Regions from separate parts of the Enterobacter cloacae complex sp. HYC003_NIDB genome, predicted to be linked through region 3. Evidence: riboswitches for the same ligand, from Rfam matches in the RefSeq annotation. Region 3 holds a riboswitch; each other region holds the start of a gene.
What was found. A riboswitch is a leader RNA that binds a small molecule or an ion and turns the genes downstream of it on or off. The one in region 3 is predicted to bind thiamine pyrophosphate.
Positions count from the first base shown of each region.

Region 1: linked by a shared signal. The riboswitch ahead of thiM (hydroxyethylthiazole kinase) and the one ahead of thiC (phosphomethylpyrimidine synthase ThiC) in region 3 are both predicted to bind thiamine pyrophosphate.
Region 2: linked by a shared signal. The riboswitch ahead of thiB (thiamine ABC transporter substrate binding subunit) and the one ahead of thiC (phosphomethylpyrimidine synthase ThiC) in region 3 are both predicted to bind thiamine pyrophosphate.

Region 1 is NZ_CP114220.1:1,666,050-1,676,176, forward strand. Features, by position in the region: gene O1722_RS07870 (YadA C-terminal domain-containing protein) at 1-370, opposite strand, end outside; TPP riboswitch at 1,118-1,214, shown strand; gene thiM (hydroxyethylthiazole kinase) at 1,250-2,020, shown strand; gene thiD (bifunctional hydroxymethylpyrimidine kinase/phosphomethylpyrimidine kinase) at 2,017-2,817, shown strand; gene O1722_RS07885 (GntR family transcriptional regulator) at 2,860-3,606, shown strand; gene O1722_RS07890 (PfkB family carbohydrate kinase) at 3,580-4,533, opposite strand; gene O1722_RS07895 (ADP-ribosylglycohydrolase family protein) at 4,530-5,534, opposite strand; gene O1722_RS07900 (nucleoside permease) at 5,531-6,808, opposite strand; gene fbaB (class I fructose-bisphosphate aldolase) at 7,057-8,109, shown strand; gene O1722_RS07910 (RbtT/DalT/CsbX family MFS transporter) at 8,164-9,471, opposite strand; gene O1722_RS07915 (FGGY-family carbohydrate kinase) at 9,568-10,127, opposite strand, start outside.
Region 2 is NZ_CP114220.1:4,074,807-4,084,933, forward strand. Features, by position in the region: gene O1722_RS19525 (Hok/Gef family protein) at 52-204, opposite strand; gene O1722_RS19530 (sugar efflux transporter) at 421-1,599, opposite strand; gene sgrT (glucose uptake inhibitor SgrT) at 1,721-1,873, opposite strand; gene sgrR (HTH-type transcriptional regulator SgrR) at 1,962-3,617, shown strand; TPP riboswitch at 3,654-3,754, shown strand; gene thiB (thiamine ABC transporter substrate binding subunit) at 3,786-4,769, shown strand; gene thiP (thiamine/thiamine pyrophosphate ABC transporter permease ThiP) at 4,745-6,355, shown strand; gene thiQ (thiamine ABC transporter ATP-binding protein ThiQ) at 6,339-7,040, shown strand; gene O1722_RS19560 (DedA family protein) at 7,518-8,285, opposite strand; gene araC (arabinose operon transcriptional regulator AraC) at 8,404-9,249, opposite strand; gene araB (ribulokinase) at 9,587-10,127, shown strand, end outside.
Region 3 is NZ_CP114220.1:4,559,910-4,570,036, forward strand. Features, by position in the region: gene purH (bifunctional phosphoribosylaminoimidazolecarboxamide formyltransferase/IMP cyclohydrolase) at 254-1,843, shown strand; gene purD (phosphoribosylamine--glycine ligase) at 1,859-3,151, shown strand; gene O1722_RS21825 (DUF1481 domain-containing protein) at 3,200-3,892, opposite strand; gene hupA (nucleoid-associated protein HU-alpha) at 3,904-4,176, opposite strand; gene O1722_RS21835 (YjaG family protein) at 4,363-4,953, opposite strand; gene nfi (deoxyribonuclease V) at 4,995-5,666, opposite strand; gene hemE (uroporphyrinogen decarboxylase) at 5,676-6,740, opposite strand; gene nudC (NAD(+) diphosphatase) at 6,779-7,552, opposite strand; gene O1722_RS21855 (Rsd/AlgQ family anti-sigma factor) at 7,648-8,145, shown strand; TPP riboswitch at 8,200-8,309, shown strand; gene thiC (phosphomethylpyrimidine synthase ThiC) at 8,389-10,127, shown strand, end outside.

The sequences.
Region 1 (10,127 bases), 2.0 Mb from region 3:
TTTGAGCGGTAGTAATGCCGGTGCTTAACAAAGTTTTGTTAGCTTGCAGATCTGCATTGATGTTATTCACATTAGTAATCGTCTGGTTCAGTAATGACGTATTACCCGCTACGTTAGTATTAGTGGAATCAATTGAGGATTGCAGTTTTTCGCGATCGCCTTGCAGGTTGTAAATCTGGATAGCCTGGCGATTATTATCACTCTCAACAACATCTAAATCATATACACGGTTATCTGTACCATTAAGGTGAAAACCTGAAGCAGGGTTATTTTGATCATACAGAACAGCAGACGCAGCATTAGCATTATCAACGATACTGGCAAACAGAGTACCAATGACAGCGATTACTGCTTTGTTGAAGAATTTCATTTAAAAGGCTCACATCATTAGAAAGAAAAAATCACATTAGCGTTATGGCTTACGTTTGGTTGTGCAGAGCAAAACGGGTAAGTTTAAGTATTTAAGGGTTTTTGTATTTATTTAATTTCATTGCTGAACTATAGTTATTTTGCACCTAAAAATATTGATTTAAATCAAGATTTATTTGAATGATTAAAAGTGGATAAGGTACGTGTGTTTTATTTTTTTTCTATTAAAAACAAAAGGTTGCTGATGATTGTTTTAGTCTCTATATTTAACTTGATGATAAAAATGAAATTTTATTTCAATTTGATTTTAATGTTCTTTAAATGTACTCGTTTGTTAGTTTTGGGATATGATTTCATTTGAAAGCATTAGTGTGTGAAACTGAAAGTTTACATTGAATCAGTAAGTTTTGAGGTGGAAAAAAACCAGAAAAGTATCAGGAGAACGTAACGTAAGTTTTAAATGGGAGGGTGTTGGAAAAGCTGGGCGTCTGGTGTGCAGAATGATGATCAGGCGAAGGGTTCTCTTTTTCATAATTGTTGAGATAGTTGCTGTCAGTATTATGTGGCTATATATGTTGTACCTGGTGAGATTCAGAACAGGGGAGTTAAAGAAGACATTCTTTATATAGTTTGCGGATTTCAGGTGTAATACCTGCTTTGATAAAACGAAACATCTTGCGCCCTGCCTATGGCCACGGTTACACTAAGTACCTACATATTCTTTTTATGTAACTGATTGTATTGTAATTTATTTGACTCGGGGTGCCCTTCTTTGTGAAGGCTGAGAAATACCCGTATTACCTGATCTGGATAATGCCAGCGTAGGGAAGTCAGATGCCTACCCGGTCATCGCTTCTTCACGCACGGCAGGAGCGAAACCATGCAGCCTGACCTGCTCGACTCACACGTTTTACATCAATTCCGAACCCGTTCCCCGCTCACGCACTGTATGACCAACGATGTCGTGCAGACCTTCACCGCCAACGTTTTGCTCGCGCTGGGTGCTTCCCCGGCAATGGTGATCGAAGCCGAGGAAGCGGAACAGTTTGCCGCGCTTGCCGATGCTCTGCTCATCAACGTGGGTACACTCACCGCGCCGCGCGCCCAGTCGATGCGTCGGGCCATTGAGAGCGCGGTAGCCGCGGGTACGCCCTGGGTTCTGGATCCGGTTGCGGTTGGCGCGCTGGCGTACCGCACCCGATTTTGCCAGCAAATATTGTCCCTTAAACCTGCGGCCATTCGTGGAAACGCCTCCGAAATCCTCGCCCTTGCCGGAATGAGTGCGGGCGGGCGCGGGGTTGATTCCACCGATACGGCGGCGAGCGCGTTGACCGCTGCGCAGACGCTCGCCCGTCAGACCCATGCCGTTGTGGTCGTCACAGGAGAAGTGGATCACATCACTGATGGTCAGCGAACCCGTACGGTCGCGGGCGGCGACCCGCTGATGACCCGCGTGGTGGGAACAGGCTGTGCGCTCTCGGCGGTCGTCGCCGCCTGCTGTTCGCTGCCTGGCGACAGGCTTGATAATGCGACGGCAGCCTGCGGCTTTATGAAGCGCGCAGGGTCAGCTGCACTGACTCACAGCCGGGGCCCCGGCAGCTTTGCCCCGGCGTTTCTGGATGCGCTTTACGCGCTGGAGGAGCTGGTATGACACGCATTAATGCCTTGACTATTGCGGGAACCGATCCCAGCGGCGGAGCGGGGATCCAGGCAGACCTGAAAACCTTCTCTGCGCTCGGCGCTTACGGATGCTCGGTTATCACCGCGCTGGTGGCGCAAAACACGCGCGGTGTACAGTCGGTATATCGTATTGAGCCGGATTTTGTCGCCGCACAGCTGGATTCGGTATTCAGCGATGTACGCATCGACACCACCAAAATCGGCATGCTTGCAGAGGCGGACATTGTTGAAGCGGTCGCTGAACGTCTCAAACGTTATCAGATAAAAAACGTGGTGCTCGATACCGTGATGCTGGCCAAAAGCGGCGATCCGTTGCTCTCCGCCTCTGCCGTCGACACCCTGCGTAAAAAGCTGCTGCCGCAGGTGGCGCTGATCACGCCAAACCTCCCTGAAGCCGCCGCGCTGCTGGATGCGTCACACGCGCAAAACGAACGTGAGATGAAAGAGCAGGGCAATGCGCTGCTGGCGATGGGATGCAGCGCGGTGCTGATGAAAGGCGGTCATCTTGATGATGCAGAAAGCCCGGACTGGCTCTTCACCCGCGATGGCGCTCAACGTTTCACCGCCCCGCGGGTACAGACCAAAAACACCCACGGCACGGGATGTACGCTCTCGGCGGCGCTGGCGGCGCTGCGTCCCCGAAACGCGAACTGGGCGGATACGGTGCAGGAGGCGAAGATCTGGCTCTCGTGCGCGCTGGCAAAAGCCGATTCTCTGGAAGTGGGTCACGGTATTGGGCCGGTTCACCATTTTCATGCATGGTGGTAAGCCGTATACTGGCATAAAACCTTATGCCAGAGAAAAACAGAGATGGAACAAGCGCATACCCGGTTAATTGCTCAACTCAAGGAACGAATTGCCGCACCGGACAACACGCCGTTGTACCTGAAATTTGCCGAAACGGTTAAAAACGCGGTACGCAGCGGCGTGCTCGCGCACGGTAATATTTTGCCGGGCGAGCGCGATCTGAGCCAGCTGGCCGGTGTGTCGCGCATTACGGTGCGTAAAGCGATGCAGGCGCTGGAAGAGGCCGGCGTCGTCACCCGCGCGCGTGGATACGGTACGCAAATCAACAATATCTTTGAATATTCGCTAAAAGAGGCGCGCGGGTTTTCTCAGCAGGTGGTGCTGCGGGGCAAAACGCCCAACACGCTGTGGGTTAATAAACGCGTCGTGAAATGTCCGGAGGAGATCGCCCGTCACCTTTCCCTTGCGCCGGACAGCGATGTATTTCTGCTTAAGCGCATCCGCTACGTGGATGACGATGCGGTATCAATAGAGGAGTCCTGGGTACCGGTAGGATTAATCCCCAATCCGGACGACATCGGCGTCTCGCTTTACGATTACTTCCGCAGCCAGAATATCTTTCCGCAGCGCACCCGTTCCCGCGTCAGCGCCCGGATGCCGGACAGCGAGTTTCAGGCGCATATCAAGATGGACGATAAGATACCGGTGCTGGTGATCAAGCAAGTCGCGCTCGATCAACAGCACCGGCCAATTGAGTACAGCATCAGCTACTGCCGCAGCGACCTATACGTCTTTGTGTGCGAGGAGTAGGGCCTCGCGCGTGGGGGCGCAGTCGCCACCGCGATGGCTGACTACCCAGGCGGCTACGGCATTGCCAAGCTGCACCGCCTCTGGCAGTGACCATCCCGCGGCCAGCCCGGCAAGGGTACCTCCCGCATGGCTGTCACCCGCGCCGATGGTATCGACCACGGTAGCAGGAAACGCCGGAACGTGTCCGGAAGCGTCACCGTCGTACCAGACCGCCCCGTCTTTATCATGGCGTACGATCAGCGCAGCGCCAAACCTCTGCTGCCACCGTGTGCCGAGCTCTTCCACGTTTACGCCAAGCCATTCGGCGGCAAGTTCCGCCTCCTGACGATTGAGCGAGACGATTGGTTTGCAGGCCATGATCCGCGCCATCAGCGGGTCGGGAATATCCGCGATGCGCGGACCGAAATCGATAAAGAGCGTCGCATCCTGAAGACTTTCCAGCCAGGCCGTCAGCAGCTCACCGCTGGGGGACGCCAGCTGGTAGCCGGACAAAGAGATCAGGCTCCCTGCCGGCACGCTTAACCCGTCCAGCCAGCGCTGCTGCCACTGGTTCTCCACGCCGCTAAACGACATAAAGGTCCGTTCACCGTCAGGCTCCACCAGCGCCAGGCACCAGCCGTTATCGCCCGTTTCCGCTTCCACGGCGCTGTGCAGATCCTGCTTCGCCATGGCGTTACGGATAATATCGGCCCACACGCCGTGGCCGACGGGAAGGGCGTTTTGCGCAGCAATGCCGAGCCGCTTCAGGGCGATGGCGATATTCAGCGCGCAGCCGCCAATATTCACTCCCTGTTGCTTCAGCTCGATATCACACCCGCGCCAGGGCAGGGCGTAGGCGTCGGCAATCACGTCGATGACCGCCGCGCCGAGTACCGTTACGGGGCGCGTGGCGTGGAGGGTTTCGAGACGGCGGGCAAAAGCACTCATACGCCCTCCCTTTGCTCCCGGAAGTGCAGCAGTTTTTCGCAGTAGTGGCTGAAATCGAGCCGGTTTACGGCATCAAGTTCGTTTTTGAGTGCCGGATCAATGGCCTGTACACCGTGCAGCGCACCGCAGATGGCCGTTGCCATCGCGCCGATAGTGTCAGTATCACCGCCCAGGTTGGCGCATAACACCGCGCAGCGGTTCGGATCGGTGCCCGCGAGTTCGACCATCGCAATCGCCGCCGGAACGGACTCAAGGGTGCTCGTGCCCGCGCCAATAAGCTGATAGATCTGCTCGCTGGCGGACTCGGTACCGTTGGCTTCGCGCACGGTTTTCAGGGCCAGCTCAATACGAGCGGAAAGCGATGCGCTGAAGGTGGTCGTGTTCTCCTCCTGCGCCGCACGGGCAATACCCGGCAGGGCATCGGCGATGTGATGCCAGCGCTCGCCGTCGATAGCGCGTGAAACCGCCCAGGCGATCACCACCGCACCGGCGATGGCGAGATCCGATTTATGGGTCGGGCTGGAGGCTAACGCAACCTGTTCCACAAAGTGCGCCAGACGCGTGGCTGGCAGGAGGCATCCCAGCGGGGAGGCGCGCATCGCCGCCCCGTTGGTGACGCCGTTGTTTTCCAGCTGGCTCACCGGCTTGCCGTCACGGATGGCGTTCAGGGCAATTTTGGAGGTCGGGCCGAGCACATTCTTATTGAACGCGTCAAAATCCAGCGCCCAGTCCAGAATATGCTTACCGATAACGTCAGGGTTAATTTCCCCGTCGCATTCGATAATCGCGTCGGCCAGGCACAGCGCCATCGACGTATCATCCGTAAATTCGGCCTGCTTAAAGTAACAGGCGGCATTATTCTCAGCCGGGCCGGGTAAGAAACGGTCGATCCAGCCGAAGTGCGCTTTCACCCGCTTGCGCGGCCACAGCTCCGACGGCATCCCCATCGCATCCCCTAACGCCTGCCCGTAAAGAGCACCGAGAATACGGTCTTGTTTCATTTAACTTCCTCTCGTGTCAGCGCGGTATCGCCATCAACCACCTCAATTGCGGTGATCTCTTTATCCGATTCGCGGAAAAACAGCATAAACAGCACGGCAATCACCACAATCATGATTGCACCAAACGTCCACATTCCGGCCCAGTTGAAGGTCAGCCCATTCACCGGCTCTTTATATGCGAACATTTTTTCCATCATCACGCCGCCGAGACGGTAACCCAGCAGGCTACCAAAGCCCTGACAGCACAGCGTGATCAAGCCCTGCGCCGCGTTGCGCATGTGCACGGGCGCTTTTTTATCCACGTAGATGTACGCGGTGACGTAATAGAAGTCATAGCTTACGCCGTGCAGCAGAATGCCGAGGAACAGCAGGGCGTAGGTGAAGTATTGCTCGGCGCCGCCGTAAACAAAGAAACCGTAGCGAATGGCGGCGGTGATCAGGCCCAGCAGCAAGACCTTCTTAATACCAAAGCGTTTGGTAAAGAATGGCAGAGCGAGCATGAAGAAGATTTCAGAGAACTGGCCGAGGGTCATCCAGCCGGTGGCGTTTTTCATCCCCACTTCGGTGAGATAGCCGTTGGCAAAGATATAGTAGAAGGCCAGCGGCATGGCGAACAGGAACGAGCAGAAGAAGAACACCAGGAAGTTTTTATCGCGCAGCAGGATCAGCGCATCCAGCCCCAGCATCACTTTGAAATCCAGCTTGCCGGTACTCTTCGGCGGGGTATTCGGCAGGAACAGCGCGAAGACGCCAAGCAGAAGGGAGCTGGCAGCGGTCATCAGCAGCGGGATATTGGTGTCAGAGATGTCGCTATAGCCCATCATCTGCGGCAGGAAGCCGCACGCCAGGCCGGAGGCAATCCAGCCGATGGTGCCCATCACGCGAATGCGCGGGAAATCAGCCTCCACGTCATCGACGTTCGCGAAGGCGATACTGTTGGTCAGCGCGATGGTCGGCATATAGGTCAGGGAGTAGGCCAGCAGCAGCGGGAAGAAGGTGCTGAACTGGGTTTGCTGTGCTGCGAAATACATCAGAATCGCGCCAGCGAACATCAGCACGGCCAGCACTTTCTGGGCGGCGAAGAAACGGTCCGTCAGCGAGCCGACAAGGATGGGAGAGAGGATCGCGGCAATCGCGGTACAGGCGTACGACCAGCCAATTTCCCCGGCGGTAAACCCGCTCTTACTCAGCCACAGCCACAGCGGCACAAACCATGCGCCCCAGATAAACCATTCAACGAACATCATGAATGACAGTTGGACTTTCGTTTTCATTTTTTAATCCTGCATGTCAGAGGTACGCATGTAACATACCATGTGATAATACCTTTTAAATACCTTTAAGGCGATTGTTTGATCAGTGTAACAAAAATGTTGTACACGAAACGAGCCAGCAGATTGTGCTTAAAAAAGTTGCAAATGGTGGAAAATAGGTTAAGTCGGTACCAGGCTTAGTCTGCCTGCAAAAACGTGGGCTTGGATCACACGCTCCGACATCATGTCGGACTTACGGGAGCATCACTATGACTGATATTGCGCAACTGCTTGGCAAAGACGCCGACAGCCTTTTACAGCATCGTTGTATGACCATTCCAGCCGACCAGCTTTATCTGCCTGGCCATGATTACGTAGACCGCGTCATGGTCGACAACAACCGTCCGCCTGCCGTACTGCGAAACATGCAGACGCTTTATAATACCGGTCGTCTGGGCGGGACCGGGTATCTCTCCATTCTGCCCGTTGACCAGGGCGTAGAGCACTCGGCGGGAGCGTCGTTTGCAGCTAACCCGCTCTACTTTGACCCGAAAAACATTGTCGAGCTGGCGATTGAAGCGGGCTGTAACTGTGTGGCATCGACGTATGGCGTGCTGGCCTCCGTTTCCCGCCGCTATGCTCACCGCATTCCGTTCCTCGTCAAGCTGAATCACAACGAAACCCTGAGCTACCCAACCGAATACGACCAGACACTGTACGCCAGCGTCGAACAGGCGTTCAACATGGGTGCGGTAGCGGTCGGGGCGACTATCTATTTTGGCTCTGAGCAGTCGCGTCGGCAGATAGAAGAGATCTCTGCCGCGTTTGAGCGCGCGCACGAGCTGGGGATGGTGACCGTATTGTGGGCCTATCTGCGTAACAACGCGTTTAAGAAAGACGGCGTGGATTACCACGTATCAGCGGATCTGACCGGTCAGGCAAATCACCTGGCGGCAACCATCGGCGCGGACATCGTGAAACAGAAAATGGCCGAGAATAACGGCGGGTATAAAGCGGTGAACTTTGGCTATACCGACGACCGCGTCTACAGCAAGCTGACCAGCGACAACCCTATCGATCTGGTGCGCTACCAGCTGGCTAACTGCTACATGGGCCGCGCCGGGCTGATTAACTCCGGCGGTGCAGCAGGCGGTGAAACCGATCTGACCGACGCGGTGCGCACGGCGGTGATTAACAAACGCGCCGGCGGAATGGGGCTGATCCTGGGCCGCAAAGCGTTTAAAAAATCCATGGCCGACGGCGTGAAGCTGATTAATGCGGTTCAGGATGTCTATCTGGACAATAAAGTGACGATTGCCTAATCGCACGCATCTTCCTGCCGGGATAAGCGTGACCCGGCAGGAAAGTTCTCTCGCTTACTCCTTCAGCGTTTCAGGATGAGGAGTATTCAGCAGACCCGCCATCCCTCTCTTGCTGCTATTTGCTTTTTCTAAGCCCGGCTGCGTGACGCGGATAAAGGCACACAGAACAAAAGCCAGCAGATAAAGCACCGTATAGGCGATGACCACGCCGAGCGTGCTGAACCAGGGCAGCAGCACCACGGCAATCGCCGGCGCAAGGAAGTTAGACAGACCGGCTGACAGGTTATACACCGAAATCGCCGCCCCCTTGTGCCGCGGCTCCAGCGCCGGGAACACCGCCGCCATCGGTACGAAGGCCGCCACAAAAATCCCCAGCGCGATGGCCGGGAGCAGCGCCATGGCAAAGTTATGCCCGAAGTGCTGCGGAATGTAGTAAAACGCCAGGCTCGAGAGCGCCATCCCGATGCAGCCAAACCAGCGCACCACCCGCATCCAGCCCATTTTTTCCGCCACCACGCCCCAGAAGACGTTCGAGAAGATGGTGGTGAAGAAGAATACCGCCCAGACCTGAAGCCACTCGGAGGTGGTGAAGCCCAGCTCGTCAACAAACATCATCGGCATGATGACGGCAAACCCGAACAGGGAGAGGGTGTTGATGATACGCACCATGCTGGAGAGCAGGATACTGCGGTTGGTGTAGAGCAGCGTCGCCGCACGGCCCAGCTCGGCGAATTTTTCCCGGGTGGAGAGATTATGCATGTGCGTTGGGGTTTTGACGCTGCGCAGGGATACCATGGCGATGACTCCCCCCGCCAGACAAAACGCCAGTGCCAGCCACAGGGTGCCCATCTCCCCGATGTGCGGAATGGTAAAGCTCGGAATATAACTGCCCGCCACGCCAATACCTACGGAATAAACCGCCCAGTACCAGCCCAGCGCCGAGCTGGATTTATCGCTACGCACATTATGAATAATGACCACGATGAAGGCGTACAAAAATAACGGATAGGCCAGGCCGCGGATCCCGTAAAACAGCAGCATTAATGCGTAATTTGCCTGACCCAGACCAAAAACGAGAAACAGGACGTGGAAAACGCACCACAGCACGAAGCCAATCAGCATGGTTTTTTGCGGGGTGATGATTTCAGCCACCACGCCGGAGATCCACGCGGAGAGCGCCGCCGCGAGACCGTAGAGCGTGAAGGCGAAAGAGGCTTCAGCAGGCGTGAAGCCCAGTGATTTAATATAGTGCGACAGGAATGCCAGCTCGAAACCGTCACCCGTCATAAAGACCGCGATCGCCAGATATCCCCATAGCAGGTTCAGCGGCAATCCCAGCCACTGTTTATTTATTTCGGACATATTGACCTCGTTTGTAGCGTACAGGTAAGCCCACACCGGAAATATTCCGGCGTGAGTTTTCTTATTGTCTTTTTCTCTAAATATACTGACGTGTATTTATTCTCTGATTACTGTCGCAGTCTGTTGTAACTGCTTATAAGCCTCGTATCGACGCAGATGAAGGGACTGATAGTTCGCTTGCGGATAGAAATATTTATCCACGTGGGTAAATTGTTTCATGGCATCGGTCACTGAAGGCGCTATATTTCCCGCCACCGCCCCGAGAATGGCCGAACCCAGTAATACCGGTTCGCTGCATTGGGTCGCTAACACCGGCAGCCCGCAGGTATCTGCCAGCAGCTGGCGAACGAAAGGGTGCTGGCCCGCGCCGCCGCTGATAACGATATTTTCGGTCTGTACGCCGCATTCACGCTGGGCGTCAATGATTTGTCGCAAACCGTAACCGATACCACACAGACCGGCCACATACAGTGCCATCAGGTTATTGATATCGTTCTCCATGCCCAGCCCGCAGATCGTGGCCCGCGCATGGGGATCGGCAAAGGGCGCGCGGTTACCCAGAAATTCGGGTACCACGTGCAGTCCTGCTGCCAGGTTCACCGCCTCTGAGGCGGTGGCGAAGGTCTGTAAAAGCCGGTCCGCCAGGTAAACCGGCA
Region 2 (10,127 bases), 490 kb from region 3:
GTTGAGGCTCAACCACTCTGGAGAGGCGGGGAAAACTCCCCGCCAATACTGCTAACGTTTTGCTTCGTAAGCCAACACTGCCGCCAGCTCTGTTTTCTCCTGTCTGAAGTGCAGCTCACACAGCGAGTCGCGCACCATCCAGGTGAAGATCAACAGCGTCGTACAGATCAGAAACAAACCTAACAGCAGAGTACGTTTTGGCATTCCAGCCTCCTTATTGCTTTTCGGCAATGAAGAGACTAACCTCGCAATGATCGTTGTGAAGTTTGTCTCCCCATCAGTTTTTTGATGTGGGACTCTCCACTGTTTGCCTCTTGCGAAAGCCTGAGGCAAACAGCCTCAAGCACCCGCCACGCACTCTATGCGCCTTCTCGGCGCCTGTCAGAAAATCGTTTCATTTCGTGAAGCCGCCTTCCAGAATCAAACGTCTTTTACCCGGCACGTCAGTATCAGCGTGACAAGCGAAATCGCTGCGATCACCCAGTACACGGATGCATGCCCATAGCTTTGCGACAGCGCCCCCTGAATTACCCCTGCCAGAATCACGCCGGTAGAGATACTGTTGGTAAACAGCGTGGTCGCGGAGCCTGCGCGCCCCGGCATTAAATCCTGGAACCAGAGCATGCCTATCCCGGCAACGATGCCGATAAATACCGCGTTAAACAGCTGTAACGCCAGCAAGGCTTCACGCGAATGGAACAGGTTCAGCCCCGCGTAGAACAGTACCCCGGCCGCCACGGCGACGACCATCATCCGACGCTTTCCGAAACGTTTGACGTAGTAACCCGCCAGAATCATCGCCGGGATCTCCAGCCCGGCAGCGGTGCCCATCAGAATACCCGCCAGCTTGTCGGGCAGTCCCAGATCGCTGCTGATCCACAGCGGCATATCAATAATGTACATGGTGTTGCAGGTCCACATCAGCGTGGAGGCGATAAACAACATGCGGACGTTTTTATCCTGCCAGCCGCTCACCTGCGTGATGGGCTTGTCCGTCACCTGCTCTACGCGCGCCACCGATGGCAGCGCAAAGGCTATCAGCGCCAGGCTGATGACAAAAATCCCCGCCGCGATGGAAAACATGGTGGTGAAGCCGTAGTTCAGCGCCAGCATAAACGCCAGCGGCGGACCGATGACCCACGCGAGAGAGAGCTGCGCACGCATCACCGAGCTGAACATCACCACTTCCCTCGCCGAGCTGTCGGCGTACTCCCGGGCCAGGGCGAACAGTTGCGGCATCGCGGTGTTCGCCAGAGAGGCCAGCAGCACGCCGCAGGTAATGAGCGTCAGGTAATGGCGGTTGAAGGCAAACAGCAGCGCGTTGCCCACGGCCATGGCGCAACAAAAGAGGATCAGCTTACGGCGATCGCCCTGGCTGTCGGATCGTTTCGCCAGCCACAGGCTGACGAGGATCCCGGCAATGGCGTTGACGGTGTAGAACAGACCCACCCAAAACGGCTGCGCCCCCACCTCGCGGCTGAGAAACAGGCTCAACGTCGGCGCCTGTAGCGCGCCGGCCACGCCCATCATGAAGGCCACCAGCATAAAAGCGGCGTACACGCCATTCAGGCGTCGCCCCATCGTCATCAACCAGAGCATGCGCAAGTCCTTATGAAAGCGAATCGAAATTGGGTGAAATAGTAAACGAAAAAAGCCAGCAAAAAACATTTTGCTGGCAGGTGATTAGCACCAATACTCAGTCACACATGATCGAGGCGAGTTAGCGAGAAGAGGTCGGTTTCGTAACGTCCCACTGCATCAGATCTTCCAGTATTCTCAGCCGCTGCTCTGCGCACTGGCGGGCCAGCCAGGACACTCCCTTTGTCGCTGAAAAATAGTGCTGATAAAACTGACGTGCGGTAGACCTCTTCATAATTTACCTCCTCGCTTCATCGAAAAGGATTATTGGCTTAATATAGGGATTAATAAATTGCTGATTTTTTGTCAGGAGTTCCCCTTTTATGCCTTCCGGTCGTCTGCAACAACAATTTATCCGCCTCTGGCAGTGCTGCGAGGGGCAATCGCAGGAGACCACGCTGAACGAGCTGGCCGAGCTCCTCAACTGCTCCCGGCGTCATATGCGCACGCTCCTTAATACCATGCAGCAGCAGGGCTGGCTAAACTGGGAGGCCGAAGCCGGACGCGGCAAGCGTTCGCGCCTGACTTTCCTTTATACCGGCCTGGCGTTACAGCAACAGCGAGCGGAGGATCTGCTGGAGCAGGACCGCATCGATCAGCTGGTCCAGCTGGTGGGCGACAAAGCCGCCGTGCGCCAGATGCTGGTCTCGCATCTGGGACGCAGCTTTCGTCAGGGACGCCACATTCTGCGGGTACTTTACTACCGCCCAATGAAAAATCTGTTGCCCGGTACGGCGTTACGTCGCTCTGAAACCCACATGGCCCGGCAGATTTTCAGCGGCCTGACGCGGATAAATGAGGAAAACGGGGAACTGGAAGCGGATATTGCCCATCACTGGCAACAGGTGTCTCCGCTGCACTGGCGCTTCTTTCTACGCCCCGGCATTCATTTCCACCATGGACGCGAGCTGGAGATGCGCGACGTTATCGCCTCTTTAGAGCGCGCCCGCACGCTGCCGCTCTATTCGCATATCACGCGGATCCACTCCCCAACGGCCTGGACGCTGGATATTGAGCTTTCGCAGCCGGACAAATGGCTTCCGTGGCTTCTGGGCTACGTGCCATCAATGATCCTGCCTGCCGAGTGGCGATCCCTGAACAATTTTTCCAGCCAGCCGATTGGTACGGGCCCCTACTCCGTTTCACGGAACAACAGTAATCAACTGAAGATCCGCGCCTTTGATGATTACTTTGGCTATAGGGCGTTGATCGACGAAGTGAACGTCTGGGTGTTACCGGATCTCAACGAAGAGCTGAGCGCAGGCCTGACCCTGGAAGGGCCAACAGCCGGTGAAAAGGCGTTCGAAAGCCGCCTGGAGGAGGGCTGCTACTACCTGCTCTTTGATGGCCGCAGCCATCGCGGGGCAAACCACGACGTCCGCAGGTGGATAAGCCATATTCTGGCGCCCGCTAACCTGATTTATCACGCAGAGGAGCAATACCAGACCTGGTGGTTCCCGGCCTATGGCCTGCTCCCACGCTGGCACCATGCGCAGCCCGTCCGCAGTGAAAAGCCTGCCGGACTGGAGATCATCACCCTCAGCTACTATCGCGATCACATTGAGCACCGTTTTCTGGCGAGGATCATGAGCACGCTGCTGGCAGCCGAAGGCGTGACGCTGGCGATTCAGGAAGTCGATTATGATGAATGGCATCGCGGAGACGTCATCAGCGATATCTGGCTCAACAGCGCAAACTTTACGCTGCCGCTTGATTTCTCGCTCTTTTCTCACCTGTACGAGGTGCCCCTGATTCAGCACTGTATCAACCGGGACTGGCAGCAGGACGCCGCGCGGTGGCGGGCGGGAGAAATGGATCTGGCCGCCTGGTGTCAGGAATTACTGACCGGGCAGACGATCGTACCGCTGATTCACCACTGGCTGCTGATCCAGGGGCAGCGCAGCATGCGCGGCCTGCGGATGAATACCCTCGGCTGGTTTGATTTTAAATCCGCCTGGTTTGCGCCGCCGGAGCCATAACGCTTTCGTAATATTCACCAAATCATTACAATAGCGCCGTTCTCAACGGGGTGCTGCATCACTGATGTGCGCTGAGATAATACCCGTCGAACCTGATCCGGATAACGCCGGCGAAGGGATTTGAGGCTGTCTCTCAAAATCCTTTGCCACTCAACCCTGAGGTGCAAAGTGTTAAAAAACGTTCTTCCTCTGCTGGCGCTGTTTGCGCTGCCTGTTTTTGCTAAGCCCGTTCTGACGGTCTACACCTACGACTCCTTCTCCGCCGACTGGGGCCCCGGCCCGGTGGTAAAAAAAGCCTTTGAAGCCGACTGCAACTGCGAGCTGAAATTCGTGGCGCTGGAAGATGGCGTCTCGCTGCTCAACCGTCTGCGCATGGAAGGCAAAAACAGCAAAGCCGACGTGGTGCTCGGGCTGGATAACAACCTGCTGGAAGCCGCCACCCAAACCAGACTGTTCGCCAAAAGCGGTGTGGCGTCAGATGCCGTCAACGTACCGGGCGGCTGGAAAAACGACACCTTCGTTCCCTTTGATTACGGCTACTTTGCGTTTGTCTACGATAAAAACAAGCTGAAGAATCCGCCCAAAAGCCTGAAAGAGCTGGTCGAAAGTGACCAGAAATGGCGCGTAATTTATGAAGATCCGCGTACCAGCACCCCGGGTCTGGGGCTGCTATTGTGGATGCAGAAAGTCTACGGGGATAAAACGCCGGAAGCGTGGCAGAAGCTGGCCGCGAAAACCGTTACCGTCACCAAAGGCTGGAGCGAAGCCTACGGCCTGTTCCTGAAAGGCGAAAGCGATCTGGTGCTGAGCTACACTACCTCTCCGGCCTACCACATTATCGCCGAGAAGAAGGATAACTACGCCGCCGCGAACTTTGCTGAAGGGCATTATTTGCAGGTGGAAGTGGCCGCCCGCACCGCCGCGAGCAAACAGCCGGAGCTTGCCGAAAAATTCCTGAAATTTATGGTCTCCCCGGCATTCCAGAATGCTATTCCGACAGGAAACTGGATGTACCCGGTCACTGACGTTGCGCTGCCGGCAGGCTTTGAGCAGCTAAACAAGCCGCAAACCTCACTGGAATTTACGCCGCAGCAGGTTGCCGCCCAGCGCGCCGCATGGATTAGTGAATGGCAACGCGCCGTCAGCCGCTGATCCCCGGCTGGTTAGTTCCCGGGCTGCTCGCCGCCATACTGATGGTGGTCGTCAGTCTGGGTGCATTCCTTGCGCTGTGGTTTAACGCGCCAGAGAGCGATCTGCTCGCCCTCTGGCACGACAGCTATCTCTGGCACGTCATCCGTTTCTCCTTCTGGCAGGCGTTTCTCTCCGCGCTGCTGTCGACGATCCCGGCCATTTTCCTTGCACGCGCCCTCTATCGCAGACGTTTCCCCGGCAGGCTTGCCCTGCTGCGGCTGTGCGCGATGACGCTGATCCTGCCCGTGCTGGTGGCGGTGTTCGGTATTCTGAGCGTCTACGGTCGGCAGGGCTGGCTGGCATCCCTCTTCAACCTGCTTGGTCTGGAATGGACCTTCTCCCCTTACGGCCTGAAAGGCATTCTGCTGGCGCATATTTTTTTCAATATGCCGATGGCGACGCGTCTCTTTTTACAGGCGCTGGAAAACATTCCCGGAGAGCAGCGTCAGATTGCCGCCCAGCTTGGCATGCGCGGCTGGTCGTTCTTCCGCTTTGTCGAATGGCCGTGGCTGCGACGCCAGATTGCCCCGGTGGCCGCGCTAATCTTTATGCTCTGCTTCGCCAGCTTCGCGACCGTGCTTTCTCTCGGCGGCGGGCCGCAGGCCACCACCATTGAGCTGGCGATCTATCAGGCCTTAAGTTACGACTACGATCCGGGCCGCGCCGCGCTGCTGGCGATGGTGCAGATGGTCTGCTGCCTGGCGCTGGTGTTACTCAGCCAGCGGCTGAGTAAAGCGATCCCCACAGGCAGCAATCACTTGACAGGCTGGCGCGATCCGCAGGACAGCCTGCACAGCCGCGTCGCGGATTTTATGCTGATCGCGCTGGCCCTCCTGCTTCTGCTGCCCCCGCTGCTGGCCGTTATCGTTGATGGCCTGAATCGCAATGTGTTGTCGGTACTGCAACAGCCTGTCCTGTGGCAGGCGACGTGGATCTCATTGCGCATCGCGCTGGCAGCCGGGCTGCTGTGCGTGATCCTGACCATGATGCTGCTCTGGAGCAGCCGCGAGCTGTACGCGCGTCATGCCCGTAAAGCCGGACACGCGCTGGAACTGACGGGTATGCTGATCCTGGCGATGCCGGGTATTGTGCTGGCGACCGGATTCTTTTTACTGTTCAACAGCACCATCGGCCTGCCGGAAAGCGCCGACGGCATCGTCATTTTTACCAACGCGCTGATGGCTATCCCTTACGCGCTCAAGGTGCTGGAAAACCCGATGCGCGACGTCAACAGCCGCTACAGTTTGCTGTGTCAGTCGCTGGGCATGCAGGGCTGGCAGCGTCTGAAGGTGGTCGAACTGCGCGCGCTAAAGCGTCCGCTGGCTCAGGCGCTGGCGTTTGCCTGCGTGCTGTCGATTGGCGATTTTGGCGTTGTGGCCCTCTTTGGCAACGAGGATTTCCGCACGCTGCCGTTCTGGCTTTATCAGCAAATTGGCTCCTATCGTAGCCAGGACGGCGCCGTCACGGCGCTGCTCCTGTTGCTGCTGTGCTTTGCGTTATTTACCGTTATCGAAAAACTTCCGGGGCGTGATGTTAAAACTGACTGATGTAACCTGGCTTTATGAGCACCTGCCAATGCGTTTTACCCTCTCCGTTCGTCAGGGAGAGCGAATCGCAGTGCTTGGCCCTAGCGGGGCCGGAAAAAGTACTCTGCTCAATCTGATTGCCGGTTTTTTGCAGCCTGCCAGCGGGTCGATCGTCATTGATAATGGCGAATATACCTACGCTCCGCCGGCTACGCGCCCGGTGTCGATGCTGTTCCAGGAAAATAATCTGTTCAATCATCTTACGGTGTGGCAGAACATCGCGCTGGGTATGGATCCGGGGTTAAAACTCAGTGTTGCGCAGCGTCAGACGCTGGAGGCGATCGCCGAACAAATGGGCCTGGCTGCGTTTATCAACAGACTACCGGGTGAGCTTTCCGGCGGCCAGCGCCAGCGCGTGGCGCTGGCACGCTGTCTGGTGCGCAAGCAGCCGCTGCTGCTGCTCGACGAACCCTTTTCGGCGCTCGACCCGGCCCTGCGTCAGGAGATGCTCTCGCTGGTTGAGGAGGTTTGCGAGCGCGAGCAACTGACGATGCTGATGGTTTCGCATAGCATCGAAGATGCCGCACGCATCGCGCCGCGATCGGTGGTGATCGCGGAGGGACGTATTTTGTGGGATGGGGAAACAGAAGAACTTCTGAGTGGTAAGGCGGGGGCATCTTCACTTTTAGGTATTCGTGAGGTCTGATGCCCTCACCCTGGTCCTCTCCCACAGGGAGAGGGATCCCCAGTAATTTGAAAGCAAAAGCGATAACGTTGCCTTCAGAATAACTGAGGGCTTTCAGCGATGCCCTGGTACGGCTGTAAATCGCTGAGGCGTTTCCTGTAGGCCGGGGCGAGGCGCAGGGATGCGCCGAGAGGGCGGGCTTTACAGGGATGTTACCTCCGCCCGTCCCCGATAAGCCGGAAGGAATAAGCCGAAGGTACCGCGAAGCGGCGATTTTCCGCCGGAAGCCCGGGTCGCCAGGGTGGTGGCGACTGAGCCACCCTGGCACGTTCACCGGTCATGTCGTGACAGAGTAGCAAGGAACATAAAGTGAACGGAATGACCACCAGAGCCGTATGTTCCCCCTCACCCCAGCCCTCTCCCTCAAGGGAGAGGTGGCCGTCTGTGCAGGCATTATTTTGTGGGGAACCCTTAGCCCACAGGGAGAGGGAAAACACCTTAACGGCTCACCACCTTCAACAGGATCTCACCGTACACCGGCATCAGCGGGTGGCGAATCAGCGCCACCAGCGCCACGACAGCCACACCCAGCGTCAGCGGGGCCAGCCAGAGCAGGCGCGTGCGCGGAAGATAGCGCGTCAGGCGATCAACACTGGCTTTCGCGCTGCGCCACAGGCGCCAGCAGAGCCAGACCGCCAGCCACAGCAGGACCGCCGTTCCCAGCAGCAGCCACTTGAACTCGCCGCTTTGCATACCGTCAGGAATATCGATGGCCGCGCCCGCCAGGATCCCCGGCAGGAAGTAGAACGGCGGCCAGAAGACGCAGCCGATGATGTTCGGCACCACAAACTTCGCGACGGGCAGATCCAGCATCCCGGCCACCATCGGCACCAGCGGGCGCGTTGGGCCAACAAAGCGCCCCACGAGGATGGTGAACATGCTGTGCTGGTGCAGCGCGTGCTCGGTTTTATCCAGCAGCGCTTTGTTTTTTTTCATGAACGACCAGCGGTGCAGCGGCTTCTTAAAGCGCCAGCCCAGCCAGAAGGAGATCCAGTCCCCCAGCAAACAACCGATGATACCGGCCATCCACGCCTGCCAGAAATTGACCTCGCCGCTGCCGATAAGCGCCCCAAGCCCTGCCATCATCACGGTGCCGGGCAGGATCAGCCCGACCAGCGCCAGCGACTCCAGAAACGCCACCAGCGCCACGGCGATGAGCGAATACATAACGGACTGGGTAATAAAATGTTCCAGCAATGCCTGCATAACTATTCCGGTCAGAAAACGAATCAGCGATTCTGCTTAGCGCCCTGCACCGCGTCAAGGCATCAATTGTCTGAATAGTTTACAAGATGCGCCTGAAGTTCACCTGAATGTTTACCGATTATTCACATCCCGCACGGAATTCGCTCGGGCTGGCACCGGTGCACTTCTTAAACACGCGAGAGAAATAGAGCTGATCTTCAAAGCCGACGTTACGCCCGACGGTGGCGATAGGCATTCGGGTGGTGCTGAGCAGCAGTTTCGCCTGGCTGATGCGCTGATCCTCACGCCAGCTGAGTACACTCACGCCAAGCTGCTGGCGGAACAGATGAGAGAGCCGTGACGGCGACAGACACACATGCTGGGCGACGCTGGCAATATCAAACTGGCTGTCGGCAAGGTGGTCGCTGATGTACTGGCAGGCGTCGCGGACGCGGTTGTCCAGCGGCGGATTAAGCGACTCGTTGATGGCCTCCATGCGGCGCAGCAGCACCTGTTCAAGCAGGTTGATGGCCAGCAGTTCGGCGTAGCGCCCGCCCGCCTGCCCTGCCTCAATAATCTGTGCGAACAGCTCACGGAACTGCGCCAGATGCGCCTCATCCGGGCGATATAAACCGGTATGGGCGAAAATGGCCGGCCACGAGAGCCACTCCTGCCAGTAGGCGCGCGGACGGAAATAGACCCACTGGTGATACCACTCTTTGGCATCCGGATGGCGCCCGTAGTGGTGGATCTCCCCCGGCGGGAACAGCAGCATATCACCGGGGCGGCAGATAAACTGCTGATCCCCGTTTTTGACGACCCCTTCTCCGCGTACGGTCAGGTTGAGGATATATCCCTTCATGCCAAGAGGGCGATCGACGTAAAAATCGAGATATCCCTCGGCCTCAATTGGCGTCAGCCCCGCCACCAGATGGGCGTTAAATGAGTAGCCCGGCAGTAAGGGATCGTTTTGCGGTTCGGCCATAGATTCAGTTCTCCCAAGGGTCCTGAAGGAAACCAATTGTCCATATCGATAAAAGCAGTATAAAAATGGCCCGCGAAAAGATCCAAAAAGCATCACGCCTCTTTTACGTCCGCCATGTTTCAGCCTTTCCCCCTGATTTGTCCGCCAGTACGGGCAGATAAGCAGTAACAAAAGTGTCTATAAGTGCGGCAGAAATGTCCACATAGAATATTTGCACGGCGTCACACTTTGCGTGGCCACAGCAATTTAGTCCATAAGATTAGCGGATCCTGCCTGACGATTTTTGTCCCCAGTCTCTAATGTTCTTCCATACCTGTTTTTTGGATGGAGCAACACCATGGCAATTGCAATTGGCCTCGATTTTGGCAGCGACTCAGTTCGCGCGCTGGCAGTGGACTGTACGACTGGCCTGGAGATAGCAACCAGCGTTGAGTGGTATCCGCGCTGGCAAGAGGGGCGCTACTGCGATGCGCCGAACAACCAGTTCCGCCACCACCCGCGTGATTACATTGAATCAATGGAAGCGGCGATCAAAACCGTGCTGGCGGAGTTGACGGACGCCCAGCGGGCCGATGTCGTGGGGATTGGCGTTGACAGCACCGGCTCAACGCCTGCTCCTGTCGATGCCGAAGGCCGCGTACTGGCGCTGCGACCGGAGTTTGCCGACAACCCGAACGCCATGTTTGTGCTGTGGAAAGACCATACCGCCGTGGAAGAGGCGGAAGCCATCACCCGCTTATGCCATCAGCCGGGCAAAACTGACTACTCCCGCTACATCGGCGGGATTTACTCCAGCGAGTGGTTCTGGGCCAAGATCCTGCACGTTACCCGCGCGGACGCGTCGGTCGCACAGGCAGCGGCATCATGGATTGAGCTAT
Region 3 (10,127 bases):
CGCAGGCCGCAACCGCTAAATGACAGAAAAATGACTGACTGCTGCATTCCACAGCAAAACCCCGCCTTATACCTTTTTACACACAGACTTATCCACAATGATACGAAAAAGTAAAAATGTGCGAGCGTTGCGCAAACGTTTTCGTTAAAATGCTCGCGCTTCACAAGGATGCCTCGTCAGGTGTGTTAGATGAGTTTTTCACAGGAAAATTCATCTAACGCTCTCTGTAATCGTGAAATCCAGGGGATTTACCATGCAACAACGTCGTCCAGTCCGCCGCGCTCTGCTCAGTGTTTCTGATAAAGCCGGTATCGTCGAATTCGCTCAGGCACTTTCTGCACGTGGCGTAGAGCTGCTTTCTACAGGCGGTACCGCTCGCCTGTTAGCAGATAAAGGTCTGCCGGTAACCGAAGTGTCCGATTACACCGGTTTCCCGGAAATGATGGATGGACGCGTCAAAACCCTGCACCCGAAAGTGCACGGCGGTATTCTGGGCCGTCGCGGTCAGGACGACGGCATTATGGAGCAGCACAATATTGCCCCCATCGACATGGTGGTTGTTAACCTCTACCCGTTCGCCCAGACCGTTGCCCGCGAAGGCTGTTCTCTGGAAGACGCTGTTGAGAATATCGACATCGGCGGCCCGACCATGGTGCGCTCCGCAGCCAAGAACCATAAAGATGTGGCCATCGTGGTAAAGAGCAGTGACTACAACGCCATTATTAATGAGATGGATGCCAACGAAGGGTCCCTGACGCTTGAAACGCGTTTCGATCTCGCCATCAAAGCCTTCGAGCATACCGCCGCCTACGACAGCATGATCGCCAACTACTTCGGTAGCCTGGTACCTGCCTACCACGGTGAAAGCAAAGATCCATCTGGCCGCTTCCCGCGCACGCTGAACCTGAACTTCATTAAGAAGCAGGATATGCGTTACGGCGAGAACAGCCACCAGCAGGCTGCCTTCTATATAGAAGAAGAGGTAAAAGAAGCCTCTGTAGCGACTGCCCAGCAGGTACAGGGCAAAGCCCTCTCCTATAACAACATTGCCGATACCGACGCCGCGCTGGAATGCGTGAAAGAGTTCAGCGAGCCAGCCTGCGTTATCGTCAAGCACGCCAACCCATGCGGCGTTGCGGTAAGTGCGTCTATTCTGGAAGCTTACGATCGCGCCTACAAAACCGACCCGACCTCCGCGTTCGGCGGCATTATCGCCTTCAACCGCGAGCTGGATGCGGAAACCGCGCAGGCCATCATCTCCCGTCAGTTTGTCGAAGTGATCATCGCGCCATCAGCATCCGAAGAGGCGCTGAAAATCACCGCGGCGAAACAGAACGTGCGCGTACTGGTTTGCGGCCAGTGGGCAGAGCGCGTTCCAGGCCTGGACTTCAAGCGCGTGAACGGCGGGCTGCTGGTTCAGGACCGCGATCTGGGTATGGTGGGCGAAGCCGATCTGCGTGTCGTCACCAAACGTCAGCCAACCGAGCAGGAACTGCGTGACGCGCTGTTCTGCTGGAAAGTGGCGAAGTTTGTGAAATCCAACGCCATCGTCTACGCCAAAGAGAACATGACCATCGGAATAGGCGCAGGCCAGATGAGCCGCGTTTACTCTGCGAAAATCGCGGGTATTAAAGCAGGTGACGAAGGTCTGGAAGTCAAAGGTTCCGCCATGGCCTCTGACGCCTTCTTCCCGTTCCGCGACGGTATCGACGCGGCCGCTGCTGTGGGCATCACCTGTGTGATCCAGCCTGGCGGTTCAATCCGTGATGACGAAGTGATTGCCGCTGCCGACGAGCATGGCATCGCAATGATCTTCACCGACATGCGCCACTTCCGCCATTAATTCCCGGAGCAGAAAATGAAAGTATTAGTGATTGGTAACGGCGGGCGCGAGCACGCCCTGGCGTGGAAAGCAGCGCAGTCTCCGCAGGTTGAAACCGTCTTTGTGGCACCGGGTAACGCCGGGACCGCGCTGGAGCCCGCACTACAGAACGTCGCCATCGGCGTAACCGACATCCCGGCGCTGCTGAGCTTTGCCCAAAACGAGAATATCGATCTGACGATTGTTGGCCCGGAAGCACCGCTGGTGATCGGCGTTGTAGATGCCTTCCGCGCCGCGGGCCTGAAAATTTTCGGCCCAACGGAAGGGGCTGCGCAGCTGGAAGGCTCAAAAGCCTTCACCAAAGATTTTCTCGCGCGTCATAACATCCCGACGGCGGAATATCAGAACTTCACCGAGGTAGAGCCTGCTCTGGCTTACCTGCGTGAAAAAGGCGCGCCGATTGTGATCAAAGCCGACGGCCTGGCTGCCGGGAAAGGCGTTATCGTGGCGATGACCCTCGAAGAAGCGGAAGCCGCCGTGCAGGATATGCTGGCGGGTAACGCCTTTGGCGACGCGGGCCACCGCATCGTAATTGAAGAGTTCCTCGACGGCGAAGAAGCGAGCTTTATCGTGATGGTTGACGGCGAGCACGTTCTGCCGATGGCGACCAGCCAGGATCACAAGCGCGTAGGCAATGCCGACACGGGGCCAAACACCGGCGGGATGGGAGCTTACTCCCCTGCTCCGGTGGTCACTGACGAAGTACACCAGCGCACCATGGACCGCATCATCTGGCCAACCGTGAAGGGGATGGCTGCGGAAGGCAATACCTACACCGGTTTCCTTTACGCAGGCCTGATGATCGACAAGCAGGGTAACCCGAAGGTGATTGAATTCAACTGCCGCTTCGGCGATCCGGAAACCCAGCCGATCATGCTGCGCATGAAGTCCGATCTGGTTGATCTGTGTCTGGCGGCGTGCGAAGGCAAGCTGGACGAGAAAACTTCCGAGTGGGACGAGCGTGCCTCTTTAGGTGTGGTGATTGCTGCGGGTGGCTATCCGGGTAGCTACAACACCGGAGATGAGATCCACGGCCTGCCGCTGGAAGAGATTGACGGTGCGAAGGTGTTCCACGCCGGTACAAAGCTCTCTGACGACGACCGCGTGCTCACCAACGGCGGTCGCGTGCTGTGTGCGACCGCGCTGGGCCAGACCGTGGCAGAGGCGCAGAAGCGCGCCTATGCGCTGATGGCGGATATTCACTGGAATGGCAGCTTCAGCCGCCAGGATATCGGCTATCGTGCCATTGCGCGGGAGCAGGGAGAGTAATTTCACACCCTCACCCTAACCCTCTCCCACAGGGAGAGGGGATTTACGTCAGAAACTCTTCTCTGTCGGCTGCCAGGTGCAGAAATCTTCATTCGCCACCAGCAACAGCTGAGAGCCTTCCGGCGCTTCCAGCCATGCCACACTCACCTCCACAGATGAATGCCGCTGACGACGCTGAATGTGTTCGGTTGCCCAGGATTCAAGCTCAGGCTTCACCGTCTGCCCTTCGCAGGTGGTCACCGTGCCGTCGGCATGCCAGCGCCCCTGGCGCAGCACCACGCGGCCCTGACGCAGCGCATCGCTGGTCTGGCGGAGTTGTTCAGCACGGTAGCGGTAGAGGGCGACCTGATCGCTGGAAAGCTGCTGTTTCAGTCCATTGACCTCATGCTGCATAAAGCTCAGCTCGCCGTGGTCGTCGAAACGCACCTTCACGTGTTCGGGAGTCTTACTGTAGATATTCAGTTCAATGAGCGACAGCGCATCGCCCTGCCAGCGGTATTCTGCGGTCGAGGTGTTGCCGTTATGCCACGGGCTGAATGCGGTGAGCATATGGACTTCATCGCTGGAATCTTTGCGCCAGATCCTGACCGCACCCTGGTTGTCAGCATAGCCGCTGGCGGTAAACGGGGGGAGTGAGGAATCATGGCTACAGGCAGACAGCAACAGTACGCCTGCCAGCGCGAGTGTTCCACGCCAGAATGACAAAAGGGGCGTTGCCGCCCCTTCGTTAAAACTGTTCACTGCCACGCGTCTTACTTAACTGCGTCTTTCAGTGCTTTACCAGAAACAAATGCCGGCACGTTAGCTGCGGCGATTTTGATTTCTTTACCGGTCTGCGGGTTGCGGCCAGTACGCTCAGCGCGGTGGTTCACTTTGAAGGTACCGAAACCAACCAGTTGTACAGCATCGCCTTCTTTCAGAGACTCAGTAATAGCAGCCAGGGTAGATTCCAGAGCAGCTTTAGCCTGCACTTTAGACAGATCAGCCTTGTCCGCAATTACATCAATCAGTTGAGTCTTGTTCATAAGTTATCCTTTCAATGTGTTTATCGCTTGCTAAGCATCGAGTGCGACGAAAATGCCAAAAAAGCACTCTCCTGCATACACGCACCGATAGCCACTTTTTTTCGCCCCCCAAATGTAGACCAGACGGGGGGCGAAAGGGAAGAGTCGAGGAGTGACAAAACAGGCGTTAAATCACGTTTTGTTGTCTCATTGGTTAAAAATTATACCAATATTGCTCTCACCAGCCTCGCGAAGGTCCGCGCGAAGCCCTTTGATCAGCTCAATATCACGTTCTTCACACTCCGCCAGCAGACGGAAAATTTCCCACTGAATATCCCATTCCTGTTCAACCGCCGGGTTAGCACGCAGCTCCTCGTCGGTCATTTCACGGCCTTCCTGGGTCATTTCCAGCATCGCAACGGTGGTAATGGATGCCTTACTGACTTCAATGGCGTGTTCCAGGGTTTCACCGCTCAGACGGGAGTGGATCAGCTCGCTCAACGCCACACAGGCATCAATGGCCGGGTAGACGCCATACAGGTCGAAATCATCCGCAGCCGGAATAGCCTCTTCCAGCTTTTCGAGCTGAGAGTCAAAATTTACCTTCGCATCTTTGACCGTCAGCGTCTCCCAGATTAAATCCAGGATACGACGATAAATCTGGCCTTCGCCAAACGCCGTCTGCTTGCAGAACGCGGCATAGTTGGGATACATGCGCTCGCACAGGCAAGCCATAAACGTCACGTGCTGCCAGCTTTCCAGCTTCTCAAGGCGCAGATGAATCGGGTTTTGTAACATGATGATGTCTCGAATCGAAAATTAGCCGCAGTTTACCTGAATCACGGCTGAATTTCCTGCCAACGAATGAATGCCGGACGTGAAGAGGCCACGGCGTCAGCCCAGCGGGTTGGCTCAGGTAAACGGTAGCCCTTCATACAGCGTTGCACCCACGCCAGTGCGCTATCCATGCTGACCCGATGCCCGGTGGCGATAAACAACGGGTTGCAGCGCGCTTTACTGCGCCAGACCCACGCCAGCTGCTCGCCTTTATGGATAAGCGGCGCCAGTGCGCCCGGTTCGGCAGAGAGCGGCTCAAACGCGCCGCACAGGCGTTTTTTCGCTACGCCGATGGTCGGCACGTCCACCAGCAGACCAAAGTGGCTGGCGACGCCTAAGCGACGCGGATGGGAGATACCATGCCCATCAACAAACAGTAGATCGGGTTTTTGCGAGAGTTGCTCCCACGCGGCCAGCAGCGCGGGATATTCGCGGAAGGAGAGAAAGCCGGGGATATAGGGCATGGTGGTGGCGATACGCGCCACTTTGTACTCCACCAGCTCCAGCGAAGGGTATTTCAGCACCACCATCGCCGCTCGCGTCACTTCACCACCCTGCTCAAATCCGACGTCCGCCCCGCCAATGTACCGCGGAGGGTCCGTATCCAGACGATCCTCGCGGATCACTGATGAAGCCAGTTCGATTTGCTGAGCGCGTAGCGACGCGAGATCCATAACCACTCCTTACTTATGATACTGGGCAGAAAGCCGATGCACCGCCTCCACAAATACGCCAGCGTGTTCTGGCGGTACATCCTGATGAATACCGTGACCGAGGTTGAAGACGTGGCCTTCGCCCTGGCCGAAACCAGACAGTATAGTCGACACTTCTTCTTCGATACGGGCAGGCTGCGCATAGAGCATGGACGGATCCATGTTGCCCTGGAGCGCCACTTTGTCCCCCACGCGACGGCGCGCATCGGCAATATCGGTGGTCCAGTCGAGGCCCAGCGCGTCGCAGCCGGTGGCCGCCATCGCTTCCAGCCACTGACCGCCGCCTTTGGTAAACAGCGTCACCGGCACGCGACGGCCTTCGTTTTCACGCAGCAGGCCATCGACAATTTTGTGCATGTAGTACAGGGAGAACTGCTGATAATCACGTCCGGTCAGCACGCCGCCCCAGGTGTCGAAAATCATCACCGACTGCGCGCCCGCTTTAATCTGCGCGTTGAGATAGAGCGTGACGCTCTTCGCCAGCTTGTCGAGGAGGGCATGCAGGGCCAGCGGCTCGGCGTACATCATCTTTTTGATGACGGTAAAGGCTTTGCTGCTGCCGCCTTCCACCATGTAGGTGGCCAGCGTCCACGGACTACCGGAGAAGCCAATCAGCGGCACGTCGCCTTTCAGTTCGCGGCGAATGGTGCGCACGGCGTTCATCACATAGCCCAGCTCGCCTTCAGGATCGGGGATCGGCAGCTTATCAACGTCGGCTTTGCTTTTGATCGGAGAGGTAAAACGCGGCCCTTCTCCGGTTTCGAAATAGAGCCCAAGGCCCATCGCATCCGGAATGGTGAGAATGTCCGAAAAAAGAATGGCGGCATCGAGCGGGAAGCGGCGCAGCGGCTGGAGCGTCACTTCACAGGCCAGCTCGGCGTTTTTGCACAGCGACATAAAATCGCCTGCCTGCGCGCGCGTGGCTTTGTACTCTGGCAGATAGCGTCCCGCCTGGCGCATCATCCACACCGGGGTGACATCAACGGGCTGGCGCAGCAGCGCACGCAGATAACGATCGTTCTTCAGTTCGGTCATTTTGCAGTTCCTTATTGCGTCAGGCCGTCAGTGTAACACTACTCATACTCGGCCCGACACATTGCCACGGTATCTTCTATCAGGCGACGCGCCACCGTTCCCGGTGGGGGCAGCAGCGGTAAATCGTCGTAGCGATACCAGTTCGCCTCCAGCAGCTCTTTCTGATCGATAACAATCTCGCCGCTGTCGTATTCCGCCATAAACGCGGTCATCAGGGACATCGGGAACGGCCACGGCTGCGACGTCACATAGCGCAGGTTTTTCACCTTAATGCCGCTCTCCTCCATCACCTCGCGCGCCACCGCCTGTTCCAGCGTTTCGCCGACTTCCACGAACCCGGCGAGGACAGTGTGAATGCCGTTGCGATGGCGGGTATGCTGCGCCAGCAGGATGGAATCATCACGGCGGATGGCGACAATGATGCACGGTGCGATTTGCGGGTAGTAGCGTTCACGGCAGTGGCCGCAGAGCATTGCCCACTCGGTTTTGCTCGGGTGCATGGTGTGGCCGCAGTAGCCGCAGTATTTGTGCGAGCGGTAAAACTCCGCCAGCTGCACGCCGCGCCCCGCCAGCTGGAACAGGCCGACATCCCGATCCAACACCTGACGGACGGATCCCATATCCTGACGACGAGCCTGTTGGATCAACCATACCGGATCGCCCTGCCACTCGCCGATCCGCAGCGCCGGTTGGCCGACGAGATCGAAGATGTCTGCCGCACCGTAGGGTATCTCCCCACCGGGCAGCCATAATTTTTGTTCGTGACTGACGATCCACCAACCCAGATCTGATTTTTCAATAATACGATCCATATCTATTGCACTACCTTCGCTTCACTGACATGTTGTTAGCATTATGGTTACATTTTGGATAAGCAGATCCCATTCTAAACCTTATGGAGTCGACCATGTTAAACCAGCTGGAAAGCCTGACTGAGCGCGTTGGAGGAAGTAACACCCTGGTGGATCGCTGGCTACATGTGCGCAAGCATCTACTCGTGGCGTATTACAATCTGGTTGGTCTTAAGCCTGGCAAAGAATCCTTTATGCGGCTGAATGAAAAAGCGCTGGACGACTTCTGTCAGAGCCTGGTCGACTACCTCTCCGACGGCCATTTCAACCTTTATGAACGCATTATCCGCGAAATGGAAGGGACAACGCCGTATTTAGCGGCCAGCAAACTCTGTCCGCTGCTGGAAGCCAACACCCAGCAGATCATGGACTACTACGATTCCACGCTAGAGAACGCTATCGATCACGATAACTATCTTGAGTTTCAGCAGGCGCTTTCCGACCTTGGCGAAGCGCTGGAAGAGCGATTCACGCTGGAAGACAAGCTCATCGCCCTCGTGCTGGACAACAACCTGAATATCAGCACCAGCGATAACGTTGCGCGTCCTGCTTGAGTTCTTAATCGTTAACGAGTAATTTACAACCATTCGCCCCTCTCACGAGGGGGATTTTTCTTGTCGGAGTGCCCAGTGTGAAAGCACGGGCTGAGACCGTTAATTCGGGATCCGCGGAACCTGATCAGGTTAATACCTGCGAAGGGAACAAGAGTCACACTGCTGTTGTATCGCCCCTGAGGCGATCTTCTCTTGCTTCATCCGTCGTCTGACAAGCCATGTCCTTCACATCTGGAATGAGCTATGTCTACTGCAAAACTGACCCGCCGCGAACAGCGCGAACACGCCCAACGCTTCATCGACACCCTGGAAGGCACCGCTTTCCCGAACTCGAAACGCATCTACATTTCCGGCTCACAGGCTGATATCCGCGTGCCGATGCGCGAAATCCAGCTCAGCCCGACGCTTATCGGCGGCAGCAAAGAAAACCCGCAGTTTGAAGACAACGAAGCCGTGCCGGTATACGACACCTCCGGCCCGTACGGCGACCCTTCTGTTGCTATCAACGTACAGCAGGGTCTGGCAAAACTGCGCCAGCCGTGGATTGACGCCCGTAACGACTGCGAAGAACTGAGCGTGCGCAGCTCGGCGTATACCAACGCGCGCCTGGCCGACGACGGTCTGGACGAGCTGCGCTTTACCGGCCTGCTGACGCCGAAACGCGCTAAAGCGGGCAAATGCGTCACCCAGCTGCACTACGCGCGCCAGGGTATCGTCACGCCGGAGATGGAGTTCATCGCCATCCGCGAAAACATGGGCCGCGAGCGCATCCGCAGCGAAGTGCTGCGCCACCAGCATCCTGGTGAAGGGTTTGGCGCTCGCCTGCCGGAAAACATCACGCCGGAATTTGTGCGTGACGAAGTGGCCGCCGGGCGCGCCATTATCCCCGCCAACATCAACCACCCGGAATCCGAGCCGATGATTATCGGCCGCAACTTCCTGGTGAAGGTCAACGCCAACATCGGCAACTCAGCGGTGACGTCATCCATCGAAGAAGAGGTGGAAAAGCTGGTCTGGTCGACGCGCTGGGGCGCGGACACGGTGATGGACCTTTCCACGGGCCGCTATATTCACGAAACCCGCGAGTGGATCCTGCGTAACAGCCCGGTGCCGATTGGCACCGTCCCGATTTATCAGGCGCTGGAGAAGGTCAACGGCATCGCCGAAAACCTCACCTGGGAAGCGTTCCGCGACACGCTGCTGGAGCAGGCCGAGCAGGGCGTGGACTACTTCACCATCCACGCGGGCGTGCTGCTGCGCTACGTGCCGATGACGGCGAAACGTCTGACCGGTATCGTCTCACGCGGCGGTTCGATTATGGCTAAATGGTGCCTTTCCCATCATCAGGAAAACTTCCTCTACGAACACTTCCGCGAAATCTGCGAAATTTGCGCCGCGTACGACGTCTCCCTGTCGCTGGGCGACGGCCTGCGTCCTGGCTCCATCCGCGATGCTAACGACGAGGCGCAGTTTGCCGAGCTGCACACGCTGGGCGAGCTGACCAAAATCGCCTGGGAGTACGACGTGCAGGTGATGATTGAAGGCCCGGGCCATGTGCCGATGCAGATGATCCGTCGCAACATGACCGAAGAGCTGGAGCACTGCCACGAAGCACCGTTCTACACCCTGGGGCCGTTGACCACCGATATTGCGCCGGGCTACGACCACTTCACGTCAGGCATTGGCGCGGCGATGATCGGCTGGTTCGGCTGCGCCATGCTCTGCTACGTGACGCCGAAAGAGCACCTCGGGCTGCCAAACAAAGAGGACGTGAAGCAGGGGCTGATCACCTACAAGATTGCCGCCCACGCAGCGGATCTGGCGAAAGGCCATCCGGGCGCGCAAATTCGCGACAACGCCATGTCCAAAGCACGCTTTGAATTCCGCTGGGAAGACCAGTTTAACCTGGCCCTCGATCCGTTCACCGCCCGCGCCTATCACGACGAAACCCTGCCGCAGGAATCGGGCAAAGTTGCGCACTT